One region of the Singulisphaera chitinilytica genome, then DNA from elsewhere that is predicted to be linked to it. Evidence: riboswitches for the same ligand, from Rfam matches in the RefSeq annotation. Region 1 holds a riboswitch; each other region holds the start of a gene.
What was found. Region 1 has a riboswitch for cobalamin ahead of ACOYYX_RS00720 (ABC transporter substrate-binding protein). Riboswitches for the same ligand answer to the same signal wherever they lie in the genome.

Region 1 (3,269 bases):
CGGTCAGGAACGCGGCGCCCCCCGTCACGCAGGCCGGGAGCAGGTCGCGCGTGCGTGGGCCGGTGAGCCTGCGGATCAGGTGCGGGACCATCAGGCCGACGAACCCGATCGAGCCGCTGACGGCCGTTGCCGCGCCGGTGGCCAGGGCGGTCAGGAGCAGGACGAGGAGCCGCGTCCCCGCGACCGGCACTCCCACGGCCATCGCCTGCTCCTCGCCGAGCAGGAGCGCATCGAGCCGATGGTGCAAGCTCAGGAGCCCGGCGATCCCCAGGGCGATCGGCAGGGCACAAAGGCCGACGTGCTCCCACGACTGGTTCCGCACGCCCCCGACCATCCAGAAGAGGAGCTCCTGGATGCGGTGGACCTCGGTGATGACCATCACGAGCGAGACCCCCGCGATCGTCATGCTCCCCACCGCCACGCCCGTCAGCAGCAGGGTCGGGCCCGTGCTGTGGCCCTCGAAGTACGTGATGGCGTAGACGAACATCGACGAGGCGAGCCCGCCGCAGAAGGCACACAGGGGCAGCGACAGGAAGACGGTCTCGGCGATGCCGCTGTGGATGGCCAGCACCGCACCGAGCGCCGCGCCGCCGCTGACGCCGAGGATGCTGGGGTCGGCTAGCGGGTTCTCGAACGTCGCCTGCAAGGCCGCTCCTGAGGTCGCCAGGGCCGCCCCGACCAGGCCGAGCAGGAAGACCTGCGGCAGCCGGACCTGGAGGATGAGAAACCGCTCCGTGGCCGGGACCGGGCTCCCGCCGCCGAGGTCCAGCCCTATCGCTGACGCCAGGACCCGGGCGACGTGCGACGTGGGGATCGACACCGAGCCCCAGATCGTCCCCAGCAGCGCGAGCACCGCGTAGGCGAGGCCGAGCAGGGCCGCGATGGTCATCGCACGCCTCATCGCGGGGCCCCGTCGCCGGCGAAGCGGTCGGGATGCAGGGCCTTCGCCAGCCGCTCGGCCCCTTCGACCACGAACTGCGAGATGCTCGTGATGTACCGCCCCTCGATCGTCACCAGGCGGTTCTCTTTCACCGCGCGGAGCTGCCGGAGGATCGGGTGGTTCGCCACCTGCGCCTGCCGCTCGTCGTCCTTCCAGAGGGAGAGGAGCACGATGTCGGGGTCGGCGGCGACGACGCGCTCGGGGGGGATCTCGACCGAGCCCTCGAGCCCCATCTCGGCCGCCACGTTCAGGGCCCCGGCGTCGCGGATGATGTCGTCGATGGTCGTCTTCTTCCCCGAAGTGAATCCGGCCGACCAGAAGAGGACACGGGGCCGGGTCGTTGCCCCTTGCAAGCGCTCGGCGAGTTTTCGTCGCCTCGCTTCCATCCCTTCGACCACGCCCTTGGCCTTCCCGGCCTCGCCCAGTCGCTTGCCCAGCTTGAGGATGCCCTCCTCGATCTCGGCGACGCTGTTCACGGCCTCGTTGCGGTAGGTCGAGCGCCCCGAGTTCTCCAGCAGGCGGAGGGAGTCGGCCGTATTATAAGGCGCGACGAGGATCAGGTCCGGTCCCAGGGAGAGGAGCAGCTCGACATGGATGTCCCGGAGCCTCGCGATCTTCTCGGGATAGCGGCCCGCTACGTTCGAGATCGTCGGGTCGTCGACGAGCGCGGTGACGCTCACGACCCGCTCGGTCGGCACGAGCTCGGTGAGCATCTCGTCCGTCGCCAGCGTCAATGACGCGATGCGGACGGGCCTGGCGTCGGGGTTCGCGGTCGATCTCGACGCGTCGCCGCAGCCCGACGCCGCGAGGATCGCGAGGCCGGCGAGGGCCCAGGCCGCTCGGAGTAAGGCGTTTGGTCGGTTCATGGGTTGCCCGTGCTCCCGATCGCGAGGGTCGACGCTCGGTGGCCTGCGGCTCCCGACTGTGGTAAGAACGTCAGCGAGCCGATGGCGCCTGGGGTTGGCCGGGGGCTCGTCGAGGGCGGAGCCGGGGGAGTGCATGCGGGGGCGACTGGAGGGGCGGCGAGCCATGAACGCGAACTTTCGTGCCGGGTCGGGCGTGAGGGTGGGCTCTGGCCCTCGGGCACCAGGCCCGTCGCCGGCGAATCGCGAGCGGCGCGCCCAAATGCTTGCGGCCGAAGCATCGGAACAGCACCTCGACGGGCAGGTCTTCTGGCTTTCGGCTCGTAACGGCACCCGGGCGGCCTTCCCGCCATACCTGGCAGTGGCACAATCGGCCCGGGGGCCTCGCCGATGACAGCGGCGGCCCCGCGACGGATTCTCACCGTCTTCCCTATTCTCTCCCTCGCCGGATCGTGGGCGTGGAGCACCCGTCGGGAAGCCAAAATTAGAGCGAAAGGCCCGGCCGACCGTCAAGTCTCGGCGCGAAATTCACGAATCGTTTCTCATAAAATCACACCGAAATCCTGTCGATGAGCGACGATGGCGTCGCGACACGCCGTACCGCGTGGTCTCCCGCAAGGACGATCCGCGACGACGTGCCCTTCCCCCTCGAGAACCCTCCGCGTTGAACAGAAAGGTTGTCATGACGTTGCTGCGTCGAGCTTGCTTCCTCCTGCTTTTGCTGGCCGGTTCCCACACGAATTCTCCGCTTGCTCGCGGTGACGAGCCGAAGGCGCCGGCCCTGGCCACCAGGAATGTCGTGGTCGTCACGGCCGACGGCCTGCGCTGGCAGGAGGTCTTCCGCGGGGCCGAAGAGTCCCTGCTGAACAAGAAGGACGGCGGCGTGGCCCGGGTCGACGAACTCCGCCGCGAGTTCTGGCGCGATAACGCCGAGGCCCGCCGCGAGGCGCTCATGCCCTTCCTGTGGACGGTCGTCGCCCGCCAGGGGCAGATCTACGGCAACAACGACAAGAAGAGCCCGGCCCGCGTCACCAACGGCAAGAACTTCTCCTACCCCGGCTACAACGAGCTCTTCACCGGCTCCGCCGACGACCGCATCGACAGCAACAACAAGGTCCCCAACCCCAACGTCAACGTCTTCGAGTGGCTGAACAAATTGCCCGCTTATAAGGGCAAAGTCGCGGTGATCGGGTCGTGGGATGTCTACCCGTTCATCTTCAACCGGGAGCGGAGCGGCCTCTACATCAACGCCGGCTGGGTCCCCATCGAGCGCAAGAACCTCTCGGAGGGTGAACTCGTGCTCAACCGCATGATGGCCCAGACGCCGCAGACCTGGGAAGGCTGCCGCAACGACGCCTTCACCTTCCAGGTGGCCCTCGAGCACCTGAAGCATGAGTCGCCGTCGGTCATGTACATCGGCCTGGGCGACACCGACGAGCACGCCCACGAGGGCCACTACGACCACT
Region 2 (3,269 bases), 4.7 Mb from region 1:
ACGGAGTAGCGCCATCCCTCCTTAGCCCGCGCCACCGCTGGGTGCCAGGGGACGTAGTTCGCCAGCCACGCCCAGGCCCGGCAGTGGAGCCGGCAGGCCGCGGCCGAGCCGTGCAGGTACTGGCCGCGGTCGAAGTCGCGGTTCATCCCGCGCAACGGCCGGTCCAGCATGTTGCTCGTCCGGTGGCCGCCCGGGTGCGAGTACGCCGCGGCATACTCCCGCGAGCGGCCGCACGGCGCCTCGACTCGCTTGAGCAGCCATGCCGACATCTCGCGGTGACGGGACCACTCGCGGAGCCGCCGCAGGCGCTGCGCGAAGCACCCGCGGGACGGGGCCCGATACGACTCCCAGACCCGCGTCGATCGCTCTCGGAATGACCCGCTGAGCTTGACCCGGCTGCGGATGCCCGGCCAGTCGTGCGGGAAACAGCGGAGCATCATGGCCATCGGGAACAGGGCCAGCCACACCTGATGCATCGCGGCCCGACCGTCGATGCTGACCGTGCGGCGAGCTTAAACCTACCGATCACGATTCATGTGATCCTCACCGCGTCGTCATAGATGACTGGTATCGCAAAACGGTACATACCGTTTTGCGCTGGCCTTGGACTTTCGTCTTACCGAGAATCCTTGCGAAAACATGAGAGGCTACGCGTCCTCTTGCGATGATGAGTCGAATGTTGTAAGTTCTCTCTCGATCGAAGGTTCGTGGGCTTCTCGGCCGAGATTTTATCCATCCTCACACGGTGGAAGTCGCTGGTTCGAATCCAGCGCCGCCCATTTCGATGTAACCCCTTGGGGGATTTTGTTCTCCGAGGGGATTTCTATGCGCGGTTGCATCGGCTAGTGAACGGCTGTCACAGTGCAAGTAGGAGTGCAAAAGCACTGAAACTGCGGGACAACAGTTCGCGAACCGCATGAGAGAGACCGCGACATGGGACGACCCGCCAAGGCGTTCTACAGCGAGAAATACGGCTGCTGGGTGACCGCCGCGCTCGGGGAGGTGCGGCGGACCAAGGCCGGGCGCACCTACCGCCCGCTGACGAGGTTCGAAGACCTGCGTCATCCGACGCGCGACCACCGCGTCGCCCAGGCGCGGCTCGACGCCGAGCTGCGCAAGGCCGAAGCGTCGGTCGTCATGGGCGACGACATCACCTTCGGCCAGTTCTCCGAGTTCTACCTGGCGGACGGGGAGAAGAGCGGCCGGCGAAGTCAGGAGCCTCTCGATCTCGCCCATCGTCCGCACGGCAAACCGAAGGTGGCCTCGAATGGGGATCTCCAGGCTTTCCGGTCCTGAGATCACCGCGTCAGGCTACACTCCCAAGATTTTCTAGCCTTCGCGGAGGTCGCTTCGCATCGTGACGTCTCGGCTCATTGTCCAGAGCCATCACGCGCTGGGCCGGCACGATCCTTGACCGCCGGGCGGCCCGTGGTTCTAATGATCTCCCTCGACAGGTGCCCCCTGCCCGACCGACTCGGGCGAGGGGGAGAATAGGGAAGCCGGTGCAAATCCGGCGCGGGGCCGCCGCTGTAATCGGTCAGGCTTCGGACGCTACGACCACTGCCGCGAGGCGGGAAGGTTGTCCGAAGGCCGCTACGAGCCGAGAGCCAGAAGACCTGCCCGTCGAGATTCTGCTGCGATGCTCCGGCCGCGGGCATCCGAGCGGGTCCCCTCGCAGACCGCCTGCACAGGGCCTTCTACGGAGCACCGGAGCATCGACCCTTGCCCTAGCCGGCAGGAAGGTCTGCTCATGGCTTCGTCTCAGTCTATTCACTCCGTCGGATTCCCATCGGCTCGACGACATGCTCGTCGGCGCCCGGCATTCTCGCTGATCGAGTTGCTGGTGGTGATCGCCATCATCGGGGTGCTCGTCGCCCTGCTCTTGCCGGCGGTCCAGGCGGCTCGCGAGGCGGCTCGCCGGGCATCCTGCCTCAATAATCTGAAGCAAATCGGCCTCGGCTTGCACGGCTTCGAGCAGGTCCATAGCTGCTTCCCGAGCCAGAGCACCGGCCTCTTCTACGACTCCCCCCCCTCGCCGCCCCGCCACGGCTGGCCGGCCCATCTGCTGCCGTATATGGAGCAATCGACGACCTTCACCAGCATGAACTTCCAGGTCCACTGGTACGACGCGGCGAACACGACGACCGCGACGGCCTCGGTCGGCATCTTCGCCTGCCCCTCGGCCCAGTCCGGTCGCGAGGGCTTCGAATTCACGCTCTACGGCAGCACGAGTGCTCCGCGTCAGATCTACCGCGGGGCGACCTGGGACTACGGGAGCGCCTATGGGATCTCCGCGGCCTTGCAGAAGATGCTCGGGATGGGGAGCAGTTCGGGCATTATCAACCTGGGCTCGGACACGGCCAGGGATCGCATCGACGACGGCTGCCCGATTGCACAGGTCACCGACGGGCTCTCGAACACGCTGCTGGTGATCGAAGTGTCCAATCGGCCCCAGTTCTGGCGTGGTCGCGGCATGGTCCCGGGCACCCCGGTCTCCAACTCGCCTCGCAATCACGTCACCGGGGGCGTCTGGGCCAGCGACCTCAAGGGGGTCGTGATCGACGGGGCCACCTACGACGGCTCGGTGTCGCCGGGCCCATGCGGGGTGAATTGCTCGAATGATAATGAAATCTATAGCTTTCATAGCACCGGATCAAACGTATTGATGGCTGATGGGTCGGCACGCTTCCTCAAAGACCGGACGCCGATCGGCATCGTCGCGGCGATGGTGACGCGCCAGGGCGGGGAGGTCGTCTCGTCGGATGCTTACTGAGCGGGCGACGAAAGGAGGACTTTCTTTATGTATCCCCGCCCCGACGCCTGAATCCGTACCTTTTCTCACGCAACCTTAATCCTTGAGGAGCCCCACCGCATGGAGTGGCTGCACGACTTGCATTCGGATGACATGATCTTCCTCGGCACGGTCTCCCTGCTCTCGGGAGTCGTCTTCGGCGTGGTGGCCAAGCTCGCCGGCGCGGGCCTGCGCAGGAGGAAGGCGCTATGATGATCCTCTTCGCACACCACCTCGAATCCCACCACGTCGGGATCGCCGCCGCCCTGTTCCTGACCGGCTCCATCATCGGCTGGTGGGGATGCACCCGCTGGATCGGTGCCGATGCCGGGGAGCGATCCTCGTCGTGAACCCAACAATCCCCAAGTCCCCCGGGCGAGACGAGGCTATCACGGAGGCGGCCCTGCACCGCCTCGATCGCCTGGCCAAGCCGGCGGGGAGCCTCGGGCTGCTCGAGGGCCTGGCCGCGCGCCTCTGC
Region 3 (3,269 bases), 4.7 Mb from region 1:
GATGGGACAATTGCCGAAATCTCCCGAAGAGCGATCCGAGCGGGAAACTGTCATTCACATGAAGGGTTCGCCCGAGTATGTAGATTGGCTAGAGAACGCGCATCGCGAGACGCACATCCCCAAGGTCCAAATCTTCCGCTTGGCGCTCGCAACATGGGCCGCCAAGAACGGCCTCTCACAGCCACCCGATATTTGAAGAGGAGAGGCCCTCTTGCGTCCAGGGCCAGTTTCGGCCCGGCGTGCTCGAGGTACTCCTGAGCAAGAACCCGATCGCTTACGACTCGGGAGGCCGAAGTCGCAGGCTCCAGCATCACCTGGCCCCTGACGTCGGGCTCGAGCAGCAGACCCGGCAGTTCGACCTGGTCACGACACTGTTGCGGTTCTCGATCAACCTGCCTGAGCCGAATAGCTGTTCAGCGGGAGCCGGTCCGGGGACGTTCACCAGCGGCTATTCCGCGACGTGCGAGCGACGACGCCCCGGACCTCAACCATCTCTAAAAGGGGTTGTCCTGACCAGCTCCCATAGGCACCGCCTGAAATCCCGCCTGGGTGCCGCGGGTGTCATTTCGACGGAGGCTCAAGGCGGATTCCGTGGTGATCGAGCGTTCGGCGTTCGGATTCGCCTGGATCGAGTGCCCCCGACATACTGAGACCGCCATCCGATAGGAGAGCCGTTTCTTGTCAAATCCAGGCAAGGACTTGTGTTGAAAGAATGGGGCGTCGCGCCTTGTGGAGGGGCACCGAGAGGACGTTTCATACTCCATTCCACAACTCCTCCAATAAATAACTGGTTTCAATTGATATGATGTTTTGTAAGGATGGACGGCGGCCTCGTCCCAGGCGTACAGTCGATCGGTGCTGGATTGGCGTTTTTGAGGAAAATGATCATATCATTTTTTGTATTCGCCTGAGGGGTTGAAATCGCGAGGGCATCCCGGATTCTCGGATTCGCGACTTGACGCGGGAGTGTTTGAAAGGGTGTAATGCCGCTCTCGACAGGTGCCCTCGGACTACGCAAGAGGTCTCGGGGGATAATAGGGAAGACGGTGAGAATCCGTCGTGGGGCCGCCGCTGTATTCGGCCAGGCTCCGGACAACGATGCCACTGCCCGCGGGCGGGAAGGCGGTCCGGGAGCCGTCAGGAGCCGTAAGCCAGAAGACCTGCCCGTCGAGTTGCTGTTCCGATGCTTCGGCCACTGAGCATCCGGGCGGGCCGCTCGCAGAACGTCTGCCACGAGCCTTGCGCCGGAGGGTCGAAGCGATTCGAATTCCTCTTGCCCGGCCCGGCAGAAAGAACCGCCCCCATGCCTGCGCGCATCCCCCCTCGACGCACCGGCTTCACCCTCATCGAACTCCTGGTGGTGATCGCGATCATCGCCGTGCTGATCGCGCTGCTGCTCCCCGCCGTCCAGGCGGCGCGCGAGGCCGCACGCCGCGCCCAATGCACGAACAACCTCAAGCAGATGAGCCTGGCCATATCCAATTATGAGTCGGCCACGGGCACGCTGCCCCCCGGCTCTTTCTGGGCGGCATCCGGCACCGGGGCGGGCAAGATGGCCGACGGCTTCAGCATGTTCGTCATGATCCTGCCGTACATGGAGCAGACGCCCGTCTACAACCTCGCCAACTTCAGCCTCTCGTATAAGAATTCAGCCAACCTGACCATCGCGGGGGTCGCCATCTCGGCATTCGCGTGCCCGAGCGATGCCTCCGCGGCGGAACTTCAGCCCCTCTCCCCGACGATCTATCAGGCCCCGCCCCCCGGCAACTGGGAGCAGGCCTTCATCAGTTATGCCGGATGCACGGGGACCTGGGACGTCAGGCCCAAGCTCTCCGCGAGCAACTTCCCGCAGCAGGTCGGCAACATGAATGGCACGATCTACATGTATAGTGCCACTCGCATCAGCGACATCAGGGACGGGACCAGCAACACCATCTCCATCGGCGAACGGGGCCACTCCCTGCTGTCCCAGGCCGACCAGTTGGTGAATCAGTTCTGGAACTCGGGGTACTGGTACGACACGATGTTCGAGACGTACTACCCGATCAACGCCTACAAGAAGCCGGTCGGCGTGCTCGGGGCCCGTTATGTGGCGAACGCCTCGAGCCTCCACCCCGGGGGTGCCAACTTCGCGTTCGTCGATGGGTCCGTTCGCTTCCTCAAGGACTCGATCGACTCCTGGTCGATCAACCCGGCGACCATCACCGCGGCGGGCGTGACCTTCGATTCCGCCGCCAATATGTACAACCTCGCGCCAGGGTCGAGGCTCGGAGTCTACCAGGCGCTCTCGACGAGGTCGGGCGGCGAGGTCATCAGCTCGGATTCCTACTGAGCCGATGGCGCACGTCTTTCATCCCAACGACTCCATCCAGGGATCTTCCACCATGATGGCTCCATACGCGAGGCGATCCTTCGCCGCCGCGGCCCTCATCCTGTCGGTCGCATTCACCGGGTGCTCGAATGGCGATTCCGGCTCGATCGACCTGAAAAAGCAGGCTGATCCTTCAGCCACCGGCGGCGAAAAGCCTCGCGCTTTCAGCAAGGGCGACCTCGAAGAACGTTGAGTCGTTTCGGCCCGGATTGCCCTCACGAGGTTCGCAGTTCACCAGGGAGTCAACGATGTCGGTCAATACGGCTGCGGCGGCAGCCACTCGCTCACGAGCCCGGGTCCGCTTCAACGCGGCCATGAAACTTGTGCGACGTGCGCACATGTATGCAGGGTTGTCCCTGGTTCCATTCGTCACGCTCTACGGGGTGACGGCCTTCCTGTTCAACCATCCCGACTGGTTCTCCGACCGAACCGTGCGGCTCATCACCGCGAAGGACGTCGCCGGCACGGCCCTGGCGACGTTCCCTACGCCGGCCGCCCTGGCGGAGCAAGTGGTCTCGGCCATCAACCGCGAGGCTCCTTCGCCCGTCAAGCTGTCTGACTCCCAGGCCCCGTCCTATTCGCGAGACCTGGCCCTGACCGCCCGGACTGGCGACACCGAGCAGGTCATTTTCGTCGAGCTCGAAGGGCGAGTCGGCACCGTACGCTCGGCCCCGATCGAGAAGCCGTTCAGCATGCCGGCCTGGACTCAGCGGGCAAGCTACCTCGACGTGGCTCCCGCCACTCAGGCCAGGGATGCGGTGTCATCAATCATGACGAAGTGGGGTGAGGCGCCGAAAGACATCAAGATCCGAACGCCGGCCGAACTGATTTTTGCCGTCGAGAGCGAGGGGCGGAACTGGCGCGTGGCATATAACCTCCAGAATCAGGGGATGGTGGC

Region 2: another riboswitch for cobalamin. It lies ahead of ACOYYX_RS20985 (DUF1559 domain-containing protein); the one in region 1 lies ahead of ACOYYX_RS00720 (ABC transporter substrate-binding protein).
Region 3: another riboswitch for cobalamin. It lies ahead of ACOYYX_RS21075 (DUF1559 domain-containing protein); the one in region 1 lies ahead of ACOYYX_RS00720 (ABC transporter substrate-binding protein).

What each region holds. Positions count from the first base shown of each region.
Region 1 covers NZ_CP186274.1:200,247-203,515, reverse strand. The annotation lists gene ACOYYX_RS00725 (FecCD family ABC transporter permease) at 1-889, opposite strand, end outside; gene ACOYYX_RS00720 (ABC transporter substrate-binding protein) at 898-1,806, opposite strand; cobalamin riboswitch at 2,086-2,289, opposite strand; gene ACOYYX_RS00715 (AP protein) at 2,486-3,269, shown strand, end outside.
Region 2 covers NZ_CP186274.1:5,265,783-5,269,051, forward strand. The annotation lists gene ACOYYX_RS20975 (hypothetical protein) at 1-476, opposite strand, end outside; gene ACOYYX_RS20980 (hypothetical protein) at 934-1,296, shown strand; cobalamin riboswitch at 1,436-1,638, shown strand; gene ACOYYX_RS20985 (DUF1559 domain-containing protein) at 1,751-2,773, shown strand; gene ACOYYX_RS20990 (hypothetical protein) at 2,873-3,004, shown strand; gene ACOYYX_RS20995 (hypothetical protein) at 3,001-3,141, shown strand; gene cobT (nicotinate-nucleotide--dimethylbenzimidazole phosphoribosyltransferase) at 3,138-3,269, shown strand, end outside.
Region 3 covers NZ_CP186274.1:5,284,757-5,288,025, reverse strand. The annotation lists gene ACOYYX_RS21080 (hypothetical protein) at 1-196, shown strand, start outside; cobalamin riboswitch at 981-1,182, shown strand; gene ACOYYX_RS21075 (DUF1559 domain-containing protein) at 1,304-2,332, shown strand; gene ACOYYX_RS21070 (hypothetical protein) at 2,385-2,564, shown strand; gene ACOYYX_RS21065 (hypothetical protein) at 2,620-3,269, shown strand, end outside.